Regions from separate parts of the Rhizobium sp. YTU87027 genome, predicted to be linked through region 2. Evidence: predicted binding sites of a transcription regulator. Region 2 holds the regulator's gene; each other region holds the start of a gene.
What was found. Region 2 encodes LexA, which represses DNA repair genes until DNA is damaged. Its sites were predicted from a motif close to TGTTCNNNNTGTGTTCNG; they were not measured.

Region 1: NBG89_RS09630 (ATP-dependent helicase) is a predicted target of LexA. The motif match lies at 4,517-4,534, and genes of this name have one in related genera.
Region 3: NBG89_RS01125 (glycosyl transferase) is a predicted target of LexA. The motif match lies at 4,410-4,427, and genes of this name have one in related genera.

The regions. Positions count from the first base shown of each region.
Region 1 is NZ_CP098440.1:1,910,204-1,916,757, reverse strand. Features, by position in the region: gene NBG89_RS09650 (methyltransferase family protein) at 1-238, shown strand, start outside; gene NBG89_RS09645 (DUF488 domain-containing protein) at 313-714, shown strand; gene NBG89_RS09640 (hypothetical protein) at 747-1,094, shown strand; gene NBG89_RS09635 (hypothetical protein) at 1,440-1,835, shown strand; gene NBG89_RS09630 (ATP-dependent helicase) at 1,988-4,474, opposite strand; gene NBG89_RS09625 (efflux RND transporter periplasmic adaptor subunit) at 4,871-6,034, shown strand; gene NBG89_RS09620 (efflux RND transporter permease subunit) at 6,031-6,554, shown strand, end outside.
Region 2 is NZ_CP098440.1:1,322,716-1,329,269, reverse strand. Features, by position in the region: gene eno (phosphopyruvate hydratase) at 1-498, opposite strand, end outside; gene NBG89_RS06715 (methyl-accepting chemotaxis protein) at 941-2,785, shown strand; gene kdsA (3-deoxy-8-phosphooctulonate synthase) at 2,810-3,655, opposite strand; gene NBG89_RS06705 (VOC family protein) at 3,652-4,536, opposite strand; gene lexA (transcriptional repressor LexA) at 4,736-5,452, shown strand; partial or broken gene NBG89_RS06695 (ComEC/Rec2 family competence protein) at 5,433-6,554, opposite strand, start outside.
Region 3 is NZ_CP098440.1:221,416-227,969, forward strand. Features, by position in the region: gene glf (UDP-galactopyranose mutase) at 1-995, opposite strand, end outside; gene NBG89_RS01120 (hypothetical protein) at 1,042-2,295, opposite strand; gene NBG89_RS01125 (glycosyl transferase) at 2,326-4,380, opposite strand; gene NBG89_RS01130 (beta strand repeat-containing protein) at 5,167-6,554, shown strand, end outside.

The DNA of each region.
Region 1 (6,554 bases), 590 kb from region 2:
GATTTCGACCGGCCTCTACGGTGTGGTGCGCCATCCGATGTATGCCTCGGCGCTGGCGATGTTTTTCGGTGTGCCTCTGGCGCTCGGTTCTTATTTGGGTGTGCTCGTCGTGTTCCCCGTCATTGGCGGCTTGGTCGCACGGCTGCTTGATGAGGAGAAGTATCTTGTGAGGAACCTGGCCGGTTATGCCGAGTACCGTAGTCAGGTCCGATGGCGTTTGTTGCCGGGGATCTGGTGATGCATCAAACCGAGGCGGGCTGGTGAGGAGGCGACCCTTGCGGTAAATATCGCGTCAGGTTGAGGGAGGGCGCAGTGGCTATCAGTGTCGTTCAATTGGGTTCGCCGCGGGCAAAAGGCGAGGGCGTACGCATCGGCACCGTCCGGCGACCGCCCCGGGGCGTGCCGAAGGAAGAGTTTTCCAGCCGCAACTATTATGACGTCTGGCTCCCAGTCCTTTCGCCGAGCCAGGCGCTGGTGACGGAAGCGAAGGCAGCGACCACGGACGCTGAATGGGCGGCCTTCGTGAGCAGCTTCACGAAGGAAATGAAAGTGCCGGAGGCGAGCCATGTGCTCGACCTGCTCGCCACGCTTTCGCACGCCAGCCATTTTTCAATCGGCTGCTATTGCGAGAACGAGAAGCACTGCCATCGGAGCGTATTGCGGCGCCTGCTTGAAGAACGCGGCGCGGCTTTTGCTGCGGAGGGCTGCGCCTAATGGCTGCGGAGGATCACCCAGCGCCAAAGCCAATGACCGAGCCCGGTCCAGAGGAGAAGATCGATGCGACCTTTCGCAACGGTTCGCTGACGGCTGCCGGCATCATCCTCGGTTTTTCCCTGAGTTTCGTGAGTAGCTGGGCTTCGAATCCGAATGACTGGAGCCGGATCGATATCCTGCCGATGTTGCTGCTGACGGCAGGGATTGCCTTGCAAGTCAAGGTCTTCGCCGATCTGCTGGCCAGGGATTCGCTCATCGCCGCCAAATATGATCGGGCCAGGCGGCTGTTTTTGATCGGGATTGCCATCGTCGCCGCCGGGATCGGGCTGGCATTACTCAACGACATACTGGGGCTGGGGTCGATGACGATCCTGGGGTGAGCGGGCGCCATGCCAGCGCGGACTGGCTCGTTTGCGTATCTTCGGTATCAGGTCCGAGGACGATCTCGTTGCAGGCAAAGGCAATGGTCGGACAGTACGGGACGGCAACGATCAAAGATAGCGAATAACGTCGTCTGCGTCCCCCTTCTCTCCCGCGATCGGTGCGCGCGGGAGTTCAGTATGCAAGGAACTCGGGGTCGAGGGCGTCACTCTATAGCCTGAGGGTGAACTCAGGGATTACGGAAAGCGTGTCCTCGGTTTGACAAAGAATTTCGAGCACACAGTCCGTTGACAGCAATTTGCAGGAAACTACAATCTTTGATTGACAAAATATGGAGCTGAACAGTGAAAAACCAGGTGCTCAGAGACTATCTCTTCTTTCTCGTGCCCGCGTTTGTCATTCCACTGGGCTTGTACCTCACTGAGGAGACCTCCTCGCTGACCAGTCTCTTCAAGGTTGGTTTGCTGTTTCCGCTCCTTTTGCTTGCGATGAAGGGACTAGCTGGTTTCTTTCCGCCCGAAAACCTGCGGGAACGATCCGTAGCCCGAATAGCTGAATACGCTATTCTCCAGGGTTTGGTTTTTGCGGCATTTATGCTGATGTTCGGCGGCTTTATACAACCCGAGTTGCAGTCCAACTTCCTTTCGACGTTGCGCCAGTTTGCGTTCGGTGCTGTGCCGGTGTCTGCGTTCCAGTTTGTATCGGCACTGAATGAACAGAAGAAGCTACGTGCCTCTTAAATTCTAGAAAGGCTTTAGCGCTGGATCCGCAGCTGCGCAAACGAGGCCCACTACACGGGGGAGGCGACGGCATACGAAGTCACGAATGGGTGAGGGGCGCCTTGCAGTATCGCTAGGGGCTCATAGGGCTTTGCGAACCGGCGGGCTTCGCTTTAGGAGACCCGTTCCACAAACCCATCGAGCACGCGCTTCTGTCCCGCGCGATCAAACTCGATCGTCAGCTTGTTGCCCTCGATCTCCACGATGTTGCCGTTGCCGAATTTCAGGTGGAAGACGCGGTCGCCGGTCTTGAATTTGGAGGGTTCCGTGGCGGTGGATTTCGCCACCAGTTCGCCGTCGATGGTGCGGCCGCGCGGGCCGCTTTCGCCGTAGCCGATGCGTTCGACGGCATGACCGGAGCGGGTGCCCCAGTTGTCGCGGGTGGCGTCCGTCTTGTTCTGCTGGGCGCGCTTCCAGCCGGGCGTCGTATAGGAGGAGTTGGCGAAGGGATCGGCCTTGTCGAAGCGGGACTGGCCGTAACCGCCGCCCCGGCCATAGCCGCCATAGCTCTGCTCCGTCTCAGCAACTTCGACATGCGTTTCCGGCAGTTCGTCAAGGAACCGCGACGGGATCGTCGATTGCCAGAGGCCGTGGATGCGGCGGTTCGAGACGAACCAGATATGGCAGCGCCGCTTGGCGCGGGTGATGCCGACATAGGCGAGGCGGCGCTCTTCCTCGAGACCGGCGCGGCCGCTTTCGTCGAGCGAACGTTGGTGAGGGAACAGGCCTTCCTCCCAGCCGGGCAGGAAGACAGTATCGAACTCCAGGCCCTTGGCGGAGTGGAGCGTCATGATCGAGACGGCGTCGAGATTTTCGTTCTGCTCGGCGTCCATGACCAGCGCGACGTGCTCGAGAAAGCCGCGCATCGACTCGAAGCTCTCCATCGAGCGGATGAGTTCCTTCAGGTTTTCGAGGCGGGTCGGCGCATCCGCCGACTTGTCGTTCTTCCACATGTCGGTGTAGCCCGACTCCTCGAGAATCTGCTCGGCGAGTTCGGTATGCGCCGTGTTCTCCAGCATTTCCTGCCAGCGGCGGAAGGATTGTATAACGTCGAAGAGGGCCTTGCGCGCCTTCGGCTTCAGCTCGTCCGTCTCGATCATGTCGGCCGCAGCCGCCAGCATCGGAATGTCGCGGGCGCGGGCATAGTCGTGAAGCGCGCGCACGGTCGTATCGCCGAGACCGCGCTTCGGGGTGTTGATAATGCGCTCGAAGGCTAGATCGTCGGCAGGCTGCGCGACGAGGCGGAAATACGCCATGGCGTCGCGGATTTCGAGGCGTTCGTAGAAGCGGGGGCCGCCGATGACGCGATAATTGAGGCCGAGGGTTACGAAGCGGTCTTCGAACTCGCGCATCTGGAATGAGGCGCGGACCAGAATCGCCATGTCGTTCAGCAGATGCCGCTTGCCGCTGGCATCGCCGCGTTGAAGCTGCTCGATTTCCTCGCCGATGGCGCGGGCTTCCTCCTCGGAATCCCATGAGGCGTGCACTTGGACTTTGATGTCTTCAGGATCTCTGCGGTCGGTGAAGAGGGTCTTGCCGAGGCGGCCCTCGTTGTGGGCGATCAGATGGCCTGCGGCACCAAGAATATGTGCCGTTGACCGGTAGTTACGCTCCAGCTTGATAACCTTGGCGCCCGGGAAATCCTTCTCGAAGCGGAGGATGTTGTCCACCTCGGCGCCGCGCCATCCATAGATCGATTGATCGTCGTCGCCGACGCAGCAGACGTTTTGCGGCTCGCCCTTGGGGCGCTGCGCAAGCAGCCGCAGCCACATGTATTGGGCGGTGTTGGTGTCCTGATACTCGTCGACGAGAATGTAGCGGAAGCGGCCGTGATATTCCTTGAGAAGATCCGGGTTCCTCCGGAAAATCGCGATCGGGTGCATAAGGAGATCGCCGAAATCGCAGGCGTTCAGCGTCGAAAGCCGTTGCTGATAGGCGAAGTAGAGTTCACGGCCCTTGCCGTTGGCGAAGGCGCGGGCGTCGCCTTCGGGAATGTCCCCCGGGCCGAGGCCCTTGTTCTTCCAGGTGTCGATCATGCCGGCAAACTGCTTGGCGGGCCAGCGTTTGTCATCGAGGCCTTCCGCCTGGATGAGCTGCTTGATCAAGCGGACGACGTCGTCGGTGTCGAGGATCGTGAAATCGGAGCGCAGGCCGACGAGTTCGGCATGGCGGCGCAGAAGCTTGACGCCGATCGAGTGAAATGTGCCGAGCCAGGGCATGCCCTCAACAGCGCCGCCGACGAGCACGGCGATACGTTCCTTCATCTCGCGCGCAGCCTTGTTGGTGAAGGTGACGGCGAGGATCTGCGAGGGGAATGCACGGCCGGTGTTCAGGATATGGGCGATGCGGGTGGTTAGGACGCGTGTCTTGCCGGTGCCCGCGCCGGCGAGCACGAGAACCGGGCCTTCCAGCGTTTCGACGGCTTCGGTCTGTTCCGGATTCAGGCCAGAAAGATAATCGGGGCGCTTACCGCCATCGCGAGCGGCCATGGCGCGGGCGGCGAGCCCTCCGGTAACGGGAGCGGCAGGGGCCGGCTGCTTGCGCGGCGGCTCGCCCGGCTCTTCATCGAAGAAAGGGATATCGTCGAAACTATTGCTCATGGCGCGTAATGTAGTGATTCGGGTTGGAAAGACCAGAAAAGATGTTCTGCTTTCATTCCTGTTCGGGTCGCTGTCCTCAGTCTACGTCAGGTATGCAAGAGCGCTGGATTGCGGGAATTGCTTGCACATGCGGCTGGAGCGAGCGCCATCGTCGCTACGGGTCAGAAAACAAAACCGTTATTTGACCTTGAAGGCGAAACTCTACAACACGGATGCAAGCGGCTGGGAGATGCGTCGGTGGTAACTCAGTCTTGAATTACAATTCAGTAATCAAGGGTCAATTCGCTTGCCGGTGATCAGCAAAGGGACAATATTGTCGCAGACGTGCGGCAATTTGTCCTGCGAACGCCTCTTTCGATAGACCCTGGACCAGCCTCTCTCCCTCTGGAGACGTGAATGCCATTCTGGAAGCAGTTTATAATCTGCCTTGTCGTGATTGCGGCCGGCTTTGCCGGATGGGTTTACTTTGTGCCCGGTGCTGGAGAGACGCTGCGCAGGGCCGGTTTCGCTGAGGTTTCCAAGCTGGCGCCGGGGACGGCGCCGCAGCCTGCGGCTAACGCAGAGGGACAATCAAGGCGCCGCGGCGGCGGGGCCCATGCGCCCGTTCTGGTCGCCATACAAGCCGTTGTTCGTGGCATCGTCAATGATCGGCTGAGCGCCATCGGCACGGGTGACGCCATTCACTCCGTCGTGGTGATGCCGCAGGCGAGCGGCACGATCCGCGAGATCCTGATCAAGTCGGGTGACAAGATCACCAAGGGTCAGGTTCTGGCAAAGCTCGATAGCGAAGAGCAGGTCATCGCGCGCGGGCAGGCGGACGTTGCGCTGAAGAGCGCTATCGAAAAGTCCAGCCTCTACCATAACATCAAATCCAGCGTGTCGCGGATGGACGTCTTCGATGCCGAGATCGCGGAGCAGGGTGCGCGGCTGCAACTGCAGGCCGCCGAGCTCAATCTTGAGCGCCGCAGCATCGTTGCGCCGATCGATGGCATCGTCGGTATCATTCCAGTCAATGTTGGCGACAACGTCTCGACGACCACACCGGTCGCGACCCTCGACGACCGGACTGAAATTCTTGTTGACTATTGGGTGCCGGAGCGCTTCGCCAACACGATCACGGTCGGCCAGCCGGTCGAGGCAACATCGGTCGCTCGGCCTGGTCGCGTTTTCTCGGGTGTGGTCGAAGCGATCGACAATCGCATTGACGCCGCCAGCCGCACGATGCGCGTGCGGGCCCGCATCGACAACGCATCGGACGAACTGCGCGCAGGCATGTCGTTCAATGTCGGGATGAAGTTTGGCGGCGACCAGTATCCGGCAGTCGATCCGCTCTCGGTGCAGTGGGATTCTCAAGGGGCCTTTGTCTGGCGGGTTGTCGACGGCAAGTCCGGCAAGGTGCGCGTCAGCATCGTGCAGCGCAACCCCGACTACATTCTCGTCAAGGCCGATCTGAAGGACGGCGACGCGATCGTTACCGAAGGCCTGCAGCGCGTCCGTGACGGCGGTGCAGTGCGGGTTGCCAACGAAGCCGCGTCGAACTCGGAGCCTGCCACGCAATGAACGTGATCGAGATGCAGGACAAGCCGGCTTCCGGCAAGCAGACCTTTACCGCGCTGTTCGTCCGGCGCCCGATCCTGGCGCTGGTCTTCAATACCCTCATGATCGTCGCCGGCCTTGCGGCCTATGCCGGGATCGAAGTGCGCGAACTGCCTGATGTCGACCGGCCTGTCGTGACGGTTCGCACCACGTTCGACGGTGCCTCTCCACAGACGATCGACCAGGAACTGACGAAGGTGATCGAGGGCGCGGCCGCCCGTGTCAGTGGCCTCAAGTCTATTTCGTCCAGCTCTCAGTTCGGCCAGAGCCGCGTGACACTCGAATTCTCCGACTCGGTCGATCTCGCCGTTGCGGCGAACGATGTGCGCGACGCCATCGGTCGTATCGCCGATCGCCTGCCCGAGGAGGCGGATGCACCGCAGATCGTCAAGGCGGATTCCGATTCTCAACCAATCATGCGTCTTGCCGTCACCTCGTCCAAACTCAACATGGACGATTTGACCCTTCTCGTCGAAAACCAGGT
Region 2 (6,554 bases):
GATCATGAATTCCTGGAAGTCGATCGGGTTGTCGGCATGCGCGCCGCCATTGATGATGTTCATCATCGGGACCGGCAGCAGGTGAGCGCTGGCGCCACCGACGTAACGGTAGAGCGGCAGACCGGCCGCCTGCGCAGCGGCCTTGGCCACGGCGAGCGAAACGCCGAGGATGGCGTTGGCACCGAGACGTGACTTGTTCGGCGTGCCATCCAATTCGATCATGATGTTGTCGATCTGGATCTGATTTTCGGCATCGATGCCGCCGATCGCGTCGAAGATTTCGGTGTTGGCGGCCTCGACGGCCTTCTCAACGCCCTTGCCGAGATAGCGCTTGCCGCCATCGCGCACTTCGACAGCTTCGTGAGCACCGGTCGAAGCGCCCGACGGCACCGCCGCACGGCCCATGCTGCCGTCTTCGAGATAGACATCGACTTCGACGGTCGGATTGCCACGGCTGTCGAGAATCTCGCGGGCGATAATGTCGGTAATTGCAGTCATCGGTTCTTCCTGCTCGGTGGGTGATAACGTTCGAAGCCTGTTTAATCGAAGGCACGCAAATTACAATGCCGCACTGACGACACACGGCATGTCACGGCCCTATAGCGCGAATATGTCAAGCTTTTGAAGCGGCGCCCCGTTGCGCCAATCCGTGAGGAACAAAATGTCTCCAGTATTTCAAAACCTCAAGTTTTGAAAATGGAGATCATTACTCTAAAGTTGGTTGAAATTTATCGGTCGGTAACCAATCAAACCTATAGTTAACGCTCGATGAGGAAATACTGCCCGCTCTTCAACGACAGTATTGCATGATGCGCCTCCTCATGCGGTCCAACCCCGCCTACCAATGTAATCAGACCGTCGCCGTTACGGTTCGCTCGGAAATTCCAAGAATAGTTGTCAGCAACGACATTTTTCGCCATTAAAATTCACGGGGCATAGGATGAAACTCAACATTGCACGTAGCCTTGCCATCTTCGCGGCAGTCGTCACCGCGGGGCTTATCGCTTCAATCGGCATACAGAATTATGCCTTCAACAAGTTGCGTGTGAACGGCGAGATGTACAAGCAGATCGTCTATGGGAAGGATCTCGTAGCCGATATTTTGCCGCCGCCCCTTTATGTCGTTGAGTCCTACATGCTCGCGCTCGAAGCAGTACAGCGCCCGGAGGTTGCTCGGAAGAACATCGACCGCATCCAAAGTGTCCTGATTCCCGCTTATGAGGACCGCCGTAAATATTGGCAGGCGACAGCGCTCAGCGCCGACCTCAAGGAAAAACTGCTGAACGACGTCCTCGTCAAAGGCGATCTGTTCTGGAAGGTGATGCAGGACGAACTTGCCCCTGCCATCCTCAGCAACGACACCGCCGTTATCCATACTGCTTTCGAGAAACTCGCGACTAATTTCCATGTCCACGAAAAGGCCGTCAACGAACTGGTCGATATGGCGAACGCCTTCTCGGCCCAGGCCGAAAAGGACGCTGCCGAGCAGACACACCTCCTCTCGACGATCACGCTTGCATCTGCCGCCGTCTCGCTTTGCCTGCTTCTTGGCGGCCTTTATGTCTTCCGCCGGCGCGCCATCGTGCCGCTGTCGGCGATGCGTGATTACATGACGATCCTTGCCGGCGGTGACTATTCGAAGGATGTACCCTTCAGCGTCCGCGCCGACGAGATCGGCGAGATGGCGCGCGCCGTCACCGTCTTCCGCGAATCTGCTCAAGAGCGAAACAACATCCGCCAGCGCCAGGACGCCGAGCGCCAAGCCCAAACGCTGCGCGATGCGGCGCATGCCGCCGTCAAGGCAGACGAGGAGGCCGCGCGCGAGCGCGTGATCGTGGACCTCGGTCGTGGCTTGGAACGCCTCTCCGGTGGCGATCTCACCGTACAGCTCAGCGAGCCCTTCCAGTCAGCCTACGAGAAGCTTCGCGAACAGTTCAACTCGAGCGTCCGCACGCTTTCCGGCGCGATGAAGGACATTGCAACCGCGACAAATGCGGTAAAGATCGGCTCCAGCGAAATTTCATCAAGCACCGAAGATCTGGCGCGGCGAACGGAACATCAAGCAGCCTCGCTCGAACAGGCCGCTTCCGCGCTCGACCAAATCACCGTGACCGTTAAGAACTCGTCGGAACGCGCGAATGAAGCGAATACGATGATGACGGCGACCAAGGAAAGCGCCAGCTATTCGGCAACCGTCGTGCGCGAGGCGGTGGCTGCGATGGAGAAGATCGAAACGTCGTCCGCGCAGATTGGTGCGATCATCAATGTCATCGATGAAATCGCCTTCCAGACCAACCTGCTCGCGCTCAATGCCGGGGTGGAAGCCGCCCGTGCAGGTGAGGCCGGCAAGGGCTTTGCCGTCGTGGCACAGGAAGTGCGCGATCTGGCGGGCCGCTCTGCCAATCTGGCGAAGGAAATCAAACAGTTGATCGAGACCTCTTCCGGTCAGGTTTCGACCGGCGTTGCCTTGGTTAACCGCACCGGCGAAGCCCTAAACCATATCGATCAGCAGGTCTTGAAGGTGACGGCGCTGATAGAGGCGATCGTGCGCTCCTCTTCCGAACAGACGACCGCCCTCGTCGAAGTCAATGCCGCGGTCAACACCATGGACAGCGTCACGCAACAGAACGCAGCGATGGCCGAGGAAACGAGTGCGGCCTGCCGCGAGCTTGGCGACGAGGCAGCACACCTCAATCACCTGCTCTCCCGCTTCGTCCTTGAGAATGCGACGAGGCCCGCGGCATCGGGATACTCTTCAAACCAAAGGATCGCGCTCGCCAGCTGATGGCGAGCATCCTCCGCTCGCGCTTCAAGCCAGTTTGGCAATCGCGTCGAAGGCGAGGAGTTTTTCCAGCAGCCGCGGCATATCCTTGAGGTAGACCATGTTCGGGCCATCAGACGGCGCGTTGTCCGGATCTTCGTGTGTCTCGACGAATACACCTGCGACGCCGACTGCAACGGCAGCGCGCGCGAGCGTTTCGACAAACTCGCGCTGACCACCGCTGGAACCGCCTTGCCCGCCCGGTTGCTGGACTGAATGCGTCGCATCGAAAACAACCGGAGCGCCCATCGCCGCCATGATTGGCAGCGAACGCATGTCCGATACGAGTGTGTTGTAGCCGAAGGAGGCCCCGCGCTCGCACAGGAGAATATTCGGGTTGCCTGTCGAGTTCAGCTTGTTGAGGACATTCTTCATGTCCCAAGGCGCCAGGAACTGCCCCTTCTTGACGTTGATGGCTCGGCCGGTTTTGGCGGCAGCCACGAGCAGGTCGGTCTGGCGGCTGAGGAAGGCAGGAATCTGCAGGATGTCGACGACGGTTGCCACCTCGGCGCACTGCTCTTCCGTATGGATGTCAGTCAGAACCGGAAAACCGTATTCCTTCTTAAGGTCGGAAAAGACCTCCAGAGCCTTTTCAAGGCCAATGCCTCGCTGGGCCGATAGCGACGTCCGGTTGGCTTTGTCGAAGGACGACTTATAGACGAGACCAAGACCAAGCTTGTCGCAGAGTTCCTTAAGCACGCCCGCGACCATGAAGGCATGGTCACGGCTCTCCATTTGACACGGGCCGGCAATCAGCGACAGCTTGCCGGTATTCGAAAAGGTGACGCGGCCGGCGCCTTGGCCAACCACGACTTCGGAATTTGTCTGGCTCATCGTTTCTCCTCGAAGGCGAAGAGCGCACCCTGGCCGGGCGCCGCCTTCACCAGAATTCGATTGTTCTTGCGCGTGTAGGTCATCCCGTTAGCAGCCAAATGCGCTTCTGTCACGGCGAGATCACTGACCGTGAAAACAATGGCGACGCCACGCAGGCCGCGATCGTTTGAGGGTGCGGGGATGTCGAAGTAGGCATCCAATCCATCTGGAGAGAGAACGCTCACTTTGGCGTTCGGAGTTGTAACACTCGCGCCAAAGGCCTCGTTGGTCACCGTGAGGCTGTGCGCCGCGGCGCGCACAAATAGTGCAAAAGCCTTTGGGTCCGGCGCGCCAAGAATGATCTCCGCGATTCCTTTGACGCCGTTCACATGGGTTTGCAGCGTCCTTCGATCAGACGGCAGCGGATTGACGCGTTGGCATGTGAAAAAGAAAAAGTCCGGAGCTCGCAGATCGACCGCGAACGCGAGCTTGAACGCGGCGGTTGCCTGAGAACCGTCGGGCAGCCTCATCGGTCGCTCGAACTGCAGCATCTCGCCACCGTTGATCTTTTCGGCAAGGAATCTGGCATGGTCGCGGTCGGCATCGGCGGTCGCGAAGACCGCAGCGGAGAACCCATCATCCCCGCATCGAAACCGAAAGGCGCGGTCACGCGCGGTAAAGACATTGCCCTTCTTCGCTGACGCCTCATACGGTTCTGCGCTGGCGACCGCGAGAGGCTCCAGGTAAGTTTCGTCGGCGAAGAATATGCAGGCGTTCTCGGTTCCAAAAGGATGCCGGGCATCGGGCGCGACGGTGAATCCGAGTTTTCCGAGACGCTCGCGGGCAAGTACAATATTGGAGACCGGCAGCACGATGTGGTCCAGCGGATGTGCTTCGCTCATGGCAAACTCCCGGGAATTTGCGAAGATGTGCGCCGGGCAAGGGAACAATGCAACCCCCTTCTGCGCTTTCGCTCAAAAGCAATGCAAAAACTGAACAAGTTGCAGGCAAGTTTTACGAAAATTTAGGTACTTGCGGAACACATATGGAACATATAGTGTCTGTTCTGGCTTTGTTTCACGACTCTGGGGTTCAACTTCGATGCTGACGCGCAAGCAACAGGAGCTTCTTCTCTTCATTCACGAACGAATGAAGGAGTCCGGTGTCCCCCCATCTTTTGACGAAATGAAAGACGCCTTGGACCTCGCGTCGAAGTCCGGCATCCACCGGCTAATTACTGCTCTGGAAGAACGTGGTTTCATTCGTCGACTGCCGAATCGAGCCCGTGCCCTGGAGGTCATCAAGCTTCCTGAAGCCTACAATCCGAGCTTGCAGCCCCGCCGCGGCTTTTCGCCGAGCGTCATCGAAGGCAGCCTCGGAAAGCCACAGCCGGTCGCGCCGCCGAAGCCGGCTGCACAAGCCGACAACGGCAATTCCGCCTCCGTGCCAGTCATGGGACGGATCGCCGCGGGCGTGCCGATTTCGGCAATCCAGAACATTACCCACGACATCACTGTTCCAGCCGACATGCTTGGCCCGGGCGAACACTATGCGCTTGAGGTCAAGGGCGACTCGATGATCGAAGCCGGCATCTTTGATGGCGACACGGTGATCATCCGCAACGCCAGCACTGCAAATGCCGGCGACATCGTTGTCGCACTTGTCGATGACGAGGAAGCAACCCTTAAGCGCTTCCGCCGCAAAGGCGCTTCCATTGCGCTTGAGGCCGCGAACCCGGCTTATGAAACGCGTATTTTCGGGCCCGACCGTGTCAAGGTTCAGGGCAAGCTCGTCGGCCTCATTCGCCGTTATCATTGAAGAACGGCGGCTCACCGTCGAAGGTGCCGCTCCGCCAGTTGTATGCCCGATGCCACATCCAAGGGCGGTCAAGTGTGGTGTAGGCCGTCGTTACCACGGGTACACCTTGGTCATCTATCCTTATCTCAGCAGCGCCCGAACGACGCAGGGTTTCGCCGGTGAACAGAAGCGCGCCCGACCGGCATGCCGTCGCCCGCAGGCGAGCGGGCGTTACGACGATATCGGCTGTATCGCAGGCAGCGCCGAAATAAGCGGGATTTTCGACGATTGTCACGACGTAGCCGCTATCATGCGGGGCGGTGCACCAGGCGCCTTTCAGGCAGACAAAGCGGTTCTCAGCGCCCGTCGATGCCTAACGTAGCGCGTTGCGAGCGTTACGCAATTCCGTTGCTGAGAGTCGTGGAGCTTCCCCTTTATTTCCGCGCTGCCGAACAGGGCCGACGCCTTCCAACAATTGCGGTGGCTGGCTTAACTCCGCCGCGAGCGCCCTTCGCCATTGATCGAAGACGAAGTCAGGCGGATGGGGTCGATTGGATGCAAGGACCTGCCCTTTGACAATCGCGACAAGACTGCCGTCCTCGGCGATGACAATGTCGGGGGCGGTCTGGACGGCGCCAATGCCACAAGGGCGGTTGCCAACGCGATCACGGCAGCGCCGAGATAGCGGAGCTTGGTTCGCAGAAGGGCAAGCGAGAGGAAGCCCGCGACCGCCACCGGAAAGCACCAACCCGGCAGTCGTCCGATATCGACGTTGCCACCCCAGCCCGAGACCATCTTGGCAATGGCGATCACGATGTCGAGCCCGAAGCCCGCGATTTTCCAGGGAATAATATCGAGGCTAAACGGCGTCAGCAACATCGCGAACATCCCCATTGGCATTACCACAAAAGAGATCACCGGCATGGCCATGAGATTTGCGGGTAGTCCGTAAGCGCTGAGCCGGTGGAAGTGTTCGACACCAAAGAGCGCCGTCGAGAAGCCGCCGATCATCGAGGTCAGCAAGGTGCACCCAAAGAAGCGAGCGACAAGCGATGGGCTTCACTGCGGCGACCTGCAGCAGAGGGTGTTCGCGCGCGCTTCTCTGTGACCAGATTAGGGCGAG
Region 3 (6,554 bases), 1.1 Mb from region 2:
CGTTGTACATATTGGGCCAGTTGTTCTTTGTCCTTGACGAGACGGATTGGATAGTAGGGGATGTCATCATCACCGCAAATGCGGGAGAATTCCCGGTAACAGACGGAACCTGTATGGTTCTCCCAGGGTGAGAAATGCTTGTGCTCGGTGATGCGCGTGTAGGGCACGGACGCGTCGCCATAATTCATGACCGCGCAGCCCTGGTAATCGCCGTCATAGTCGAAGCGCTCGAAGTCAAGCGTTCGATATCCCAATGGGCCGAACTCGTGATCGAAATAGCCGTCGAGCGAGCCGGAGTAAAACACATGCGCAAATTCTTCTTTTTGCGTGCGTAGAAAGCGCGTCTTGAGGCTCACATGGATGTTGGGATGGTCCAGAATGCGACCGACCATATCGCTGTAGCCGTTCTCAGGCATTCCCTGGTATTTATGCGCGAAATAGTTGTCGTCATAGTTGAAGCGCACGGGAAGTCGTTTGAGAATGGACGCCGGCAATTCCGTCGGCGAGCAACCCCACTGCTTCTGTGTATATCCTTTGAAGAAGGCCTCGTAGAGGTCATTGCCGACAAAGCGGAGCGCTTGCTCTTCGAAGGTTGTCGGGTCCTCGATCGTTTTGTCCGCCTGCGTCTCGATGAAGGCACGGGCATCGTCTGGGCGGAAAGTTTTCCCGAAGAACTGATTAATCGTGTGCAGATTGACGGGCAATGAATAGACTTGGCCCTTCGAGGTTGTCTTCACCCGATTTTTATAGGGCATGAAGGTCTGGAACCTATTCACATAGTCCCAGACTTCAGTGTCATCCGTATGGAAGATATGCGGCCCGTACACATGGACCATCACCCCGGTTTTTTCGTCGCGCTCGGTATGGCAGTTTCCTGCAATGTGGGCGCGCATATCAAAGATCTCGACCTGATGGCCAGCCAGCGCAAGTTCCCGGCCGATCACCGCACCGGACAATCCTGCACCAACGATACCAATTCTTCCATTTGCCCGCATTCCAGGACGCTCCACTCTTGTATCGAGAAACTCTTTGCTAAAGGTGTTACGCCGCAATCGAGCTGCGCATCAGTTCGTCATAAGCGCCGATCAAATGATCCAGAGCGAGACCTTGCTCCTGGGGGCCGAAGCTGAGGTGGCTGACAGTGAAATCCGAATAAATCGCCGTGGGCCGGTCGAGGAGTTCCGGCAGATCGACTGTCAATGCGCGCTCGTCGTCCCCTTTCGGCAGGGCCATATGCACGAGGTCCTTGCCAAGCCAGGCAATGAAGTTGATCGATTGGCGCTCCTTCCATTCGATTACTTTGCTCGGCAAAGGCAAATGCTTGCTGTTGGTTTGCAGGAAGTAGTCGTGCAGTTCGTTCGCACGATCCGCGCTTTGCCACAGGCTTCCGCCAAACCCACCCGGCGGGCGCTCGAAGTGACCGACATATTCGGGGATGGAACCGGCCACTTGCTGCCAATGGGCGCAGACCCCGTTATTCACCACATTGGCGGAGACAATCACGTATTTTGGGTTTGTTCGCCGGAACTCAATGAAATCACTGAGTTTTTCGAGATCCAAATAGACGATGTCGTCATCACACTTCAAGAATATCGAGTCTGAAAATGCCCGCAACCGTGTCGCGTAGAAGTTATAGGCTTGCCAATAGGGCATATGCTCGTTCCGATTGCCCACGAAGCGCTGTATCCGCGAGCGTACATTTCCGAGCTCCAGGGAAGCACCCCAGCCGCCGCGGACCATGATCGACGCACCGGCAGAGATATCCAGGTCACTCCAGGTCCCGACAGCCACGTTGTTGACGTGGAGCGAGGGGATACCCGCCGCATCGACGTTGAGTACGATCTGGTTTGGAGTGCCTGGCGACAGAATACCGGGGGTCGCTCTGCTCCAGATGGCAGGAATACCGTCACGATCGAAATTGCTGAGCCCGCTCCGCGACAGCTTCCTCAGGACGGAGTGCGAATTGTTCCAGCCGCCCACCACCAGCTCGAAATACTCTTCACCGCCGTCGTTGGGAATGATTGCGATGTGAAGGTCGTTGGTGATTGTTGCGCTGAGGCGGAGCGGCTGATTGGGCCCTACCGAGCCCTTCGACTGGTATGGAGCATCCGACCCCATAAAGCGAACCGGGCCGAATTCACGCGTGACCCATTCGTGGTCTTCCTGCGAGCGCGTGAAATCCCAGACATGCCACTCGTCTATGATCCCGACATCCATGGCTGAATGAATGTATCGGGTCAGGATTTCCATTCTTTTCTGCCTGCCCGCAAAGGTGACAAGTATAACTGGAGCCATTTCAGCCTCGCTTCCTGGGGTTGGTTCCGCTCATTGCGCACGAGCAGTTTCTGCCGTCCACAGACGGTCGTCATACGGGATCGGGGAAAAGGCGTGCCAGTTTGCCAGTTTCTCGATATAACGCCGGCGGTAGTCGGCGCTGTCCTCGAACTCGATGTTTTCGTTCATGATCTCCACCCCGACTTCGTAGTAGATGTCGAGGTTTTTCAGATCAGGCATGGGTGTTTCGCCACGCTCGCACTCGCCCTGCACTTGCCAATACAATTGCTCGAGGCGCTGAACGAGAGCGGGAATGTCGCGAAGAACGCTGGCGTCGCGGTGGCTCTCCAAGGACTGCCTTACTGCGGCGAGGGCCTCACGGTCCTGCGCAAGTCTGACGGCTTTGCCAACGTAGTCGTCAGGCCCGTCGCATATCAGTTCCGGCACGCCGGTCGCAGCGACGATGCTGGCACAGAAGCGCGATGCGAAGCCATTGCCGGGGAAAGTCAGGACAGGCAATCCCATGGTAACGGCGTCGCCTGCCGTGGAATGCGCTCCGTAAGGAAAGGTATCCAGGAAGAGATCGGCCACACCAATCCGGGCAAGATGCTTCGGATTGGGAGCCTTGGGGGCGAAAATCAACCGTTCCGGCGCCACCCCATGTCGCTCGGCGGCTTGCCTGAGACGCTGATCGACATCCTCGCCTCCGCTGAGCAACCAGAGAACACTACCCGGTGTTGCCGAAAGAATAGCCATCCAACGGTCAAAGCAAGCAGCGGTGATCTTCTGCATGCCGTTGAAGCAGGCAAATATAAACGCATCCTCGGGCAGCCCTGCCTCCGCCCGGTCCGGTCGAGGCGCGATCTGCCTCTTGCGATCGACCGGCTGGTTGCAAGGTATCCGCAGTACTTTTTCCGAATAATAGATCTCGTTGCCCGGCGGGATGATGTGCTCGTCGGCGATGATGTATTGGTGGAATGGGCTGCCCATGGTGCCGGGATAGCCGCAGAAAGCGACGATCACCGGCGCCGGCCGATAAGCAAAGATCTTGGTGCGCGCGTGCTTCGTGTAGCCGTTCACATCGACGAGAATGTCGATCTCGTCTGCAATGATCTGCCTTGCGGCATCGCTGTCGCTGATCATCGAAATATCGCGCCAGCAGTCGATGGCATTCATTATGCGCGATTGTGTTGCATCAGCCGTACGCGCTTCACCACAATAATAGGCGTAGATCTCGACGGTGCTCTTGTCGTGCGTCTCGAAGACCTCGCTGAGCGCAAAGCCGACGGCGTGGTCGCGCAGATCAGACGACACATAGCCGATGCGCAACCGTTGCGCAGTGTTGGATTTTTGACGAGGGGCGATGCGCGCAAACCCGGTCAAGTCGGGTCGACCGACAAGCGACTTGCAGTAGCGATAGGCTTTGGCAAGCTGGAAGATAGGATCGTCGGCATAGCAGGCGAGGGTCAGCGGCGACAATGAATCCAGGAGTTGTCGCTCGGAGACGTGTTCCGAAGGGACCAACGTCGGCCACTTGCACTGGCGTTGCCGCAGAGAGGTCCAATGCTGAGCTGATTCGATTTTGTCGGGCCGCAACTCAATCGCCTGCCAAAGGGTCTTTTCCGCCTCTTCCATAAGTCCTGCGTTCTCAAGCACTCGGCCGATATGCTGTAGAATCATCAGGCGATGCGTAACGCGTTCGGGTGTGATCTCGGCCGTCATCTCCGCAAAGGCCTGCCATTGCTGGATCGCCAGTCCGGTCAGGCCGGCATCCTCCAGAGCGCGGCCAAGATTGATGTGGCCCTGACCGAAACGCGGCTCAATCTTCAGGCCGGCGCGCAGTGCATTAATCGAGCCGGCCAGATCGCCCAGCTGCCGTAGCGTGACGGAATAATTGAAGTAGACGAGATGAAGCAGGGAATTGGAATCGTTATATGCAATCCACGACCGGTAAAGTTCGCCAGCTTGCTCTCTCAGTCCGGCGGAATTCAAACTCTCGGCACACTGAAACAATTCCGTCAGCGAAAGTCGCTGTTGTCGTGCGCGTTCAAGTAGACCGGGAAGTGGCGAAAGAGGCTCTGAGGCAAGATTGGTGTTGATGTCCATAGAAATTCCGATGACAGGCGGCCGACACTGAGAACATGTTTTGAAGGGTCATAGTCGCGTTAGCTTGCTTTGGGCTTGTGCTTTCATTGTTCGCGCAGTTTTGCCTCTTCTATTCCGTCCGCAACCCACATCATTCGAATCGCCGACCTCCCGAAAGCATAGGAAGTCCCCATGTCGAAAAACTCAGATCCTACCGAAATGTTTTATCTGGCTTATTGGCTCTCGAAGAGCCGCGACTACGTGGATCTCAGGTCATATTGAAGACTTTCGACGCCCGCGTCTCGCCGATATGTTGCCAAATCGGTCGGCCGCCTAGTTTGTGTCCGAGGTAAGCCTGTGCTTAAACCTTCTCGATCCAGTAAAGTTTGCCCTGTCCAAGTCCGAGACAAATTTGTCCTTGGATTCGGCCCGTTAACTCAAAATTTAAGCTTGGCCGCTACCTGTTGTCTCAGAAGTCCACAGTTCGCAACTGGGTAAGACTTCGGCAAAATGAATGGACCGACCCTTTCCTGAGGAGGCTTCATTCATGGGCGTAGGAAGCAGGATGCTTTGTGTCCTGTCTGCATGAGGCCTTCCTGCGCTAGGGCTCCCGCGAGCCATGTCCTCAATCCGACATTTCCGTTCGTTGAGACGCTTCGACCCAAGTTTTCGCGTCGAGATGAACGGGCGCCGCATATGGCACGCGCATTACGAAGCTGAGCCTCGGATAAGGGGTTCGCCGCGTTTGTCTCGTGGTCGGCAGCATCGGTGATGTTCACAAACGATTAACCTCGAAGGCTCGCGTCCATGACTTCCATCATCAGCTCCCTTAGCGCCAATCAGATCAAGTCCCTTTCGACCGTCACAATCGCCTCGCTGACCACCAGCGACATTGCGGTAATGACGACCACTCAGGTCAAGGCTCTCTCCTCGGCCCAAATCGCGGCGCTCAGCACCGACGATATCGCGGCTTTCTCCACCGGGCAGATGAGCGCGATTGCGGCCACATCGGTCGCTGGCTTGACTCTGAGCCAGCTTGCCGCTCTCGACACCTCGAAGATCGAAAGCCTGGCGTCGTCTCAGGTTGCGGCACTGAATTCAACGCAAGTTGCTGCTTTGACGTCATCCCAGGTCGAAGCGCTGACCTCTTCGCAGGTTGGTGCCATGACTTCGGCGCAGGTCTCGGCCCTGTCCACCGATGATATTGCGACCTTCTCGACCGCCGATGTCGCAGCGATCTCCGCGACTGCCTTGGCGGGCCTTTCCACCGATAATCTCGCTGCCCTGTCGACCGATCAGGCCGCGGCGCTGAAGACCACCCAGATTGCAGCGCTGAAGACTGCCCAGATCGCGGCGCTCACCACCGCCCAGATCGGTGCCTTGAGCTCGTCGCAGATCAATGCTCTGTCCGGCACCCAGGTGGCGGCGCTAAGCACGGCCGATATTGGCGTCCTGTCCACCGATCAGGTCGCCGCTCTGAGCTCGAAAGCCATCGGTTCGCTGACGACCGCCCAGATCGGTGCCCTGAGCACGGCCCAGGCCGAGGCGCTGACCTCTGCTCTTGTCGGCGCTCTGAGCTCGACGCAGGTCGCGGCCCTTTCTTCCGCAGACATTGCGACCTTCTCGACGGCCGATATCGCGGCAATCTCGGCAGCTGCGCTGGCAGGCCTTTCCACCGACAATCTTGCAGCCCTGTCGACCGATCAGGCCGCGGCCCTGAAGACTACACAGATTGCGGCGCTGAAGACGGCTCAGGTTGCAGCACTGACGACCGCCCAGGTCGGTGTTCTGAGCTCGTCGCAGGTAAATGCTCTGTCCGGCGCCCAGATGGCGGCACTAAGCACCGATGATTTTGCCGTCCTGTCCACCGATCAGGTCGCTGCGCTGAACACCAAGGCTATCGGGTCGCTGACGACTGCCCAGATCGGTGCTCTGAGCACGGCCCAGGCCGAGGCCTTGTCGACCGGTCAGGTGGCTGCCCTTGGCTCGGCGCAGATAGCTGCCCTTTCTTCCGCAGATATTGCCACCTTCTCGACCGCCGATATCGCGGCAATCACCGCCACTGCGCTGGCAGGCCTTTCCACCGGTAATCTCGCGGCCCTGTCGACCGATCAGGCCGCGGCTCTGAAGACTACACAGATTGCGGCGCTGAAGACGGCTCAGGTTGCAGCGCTGACGACCGCCCAGGTCGGTGT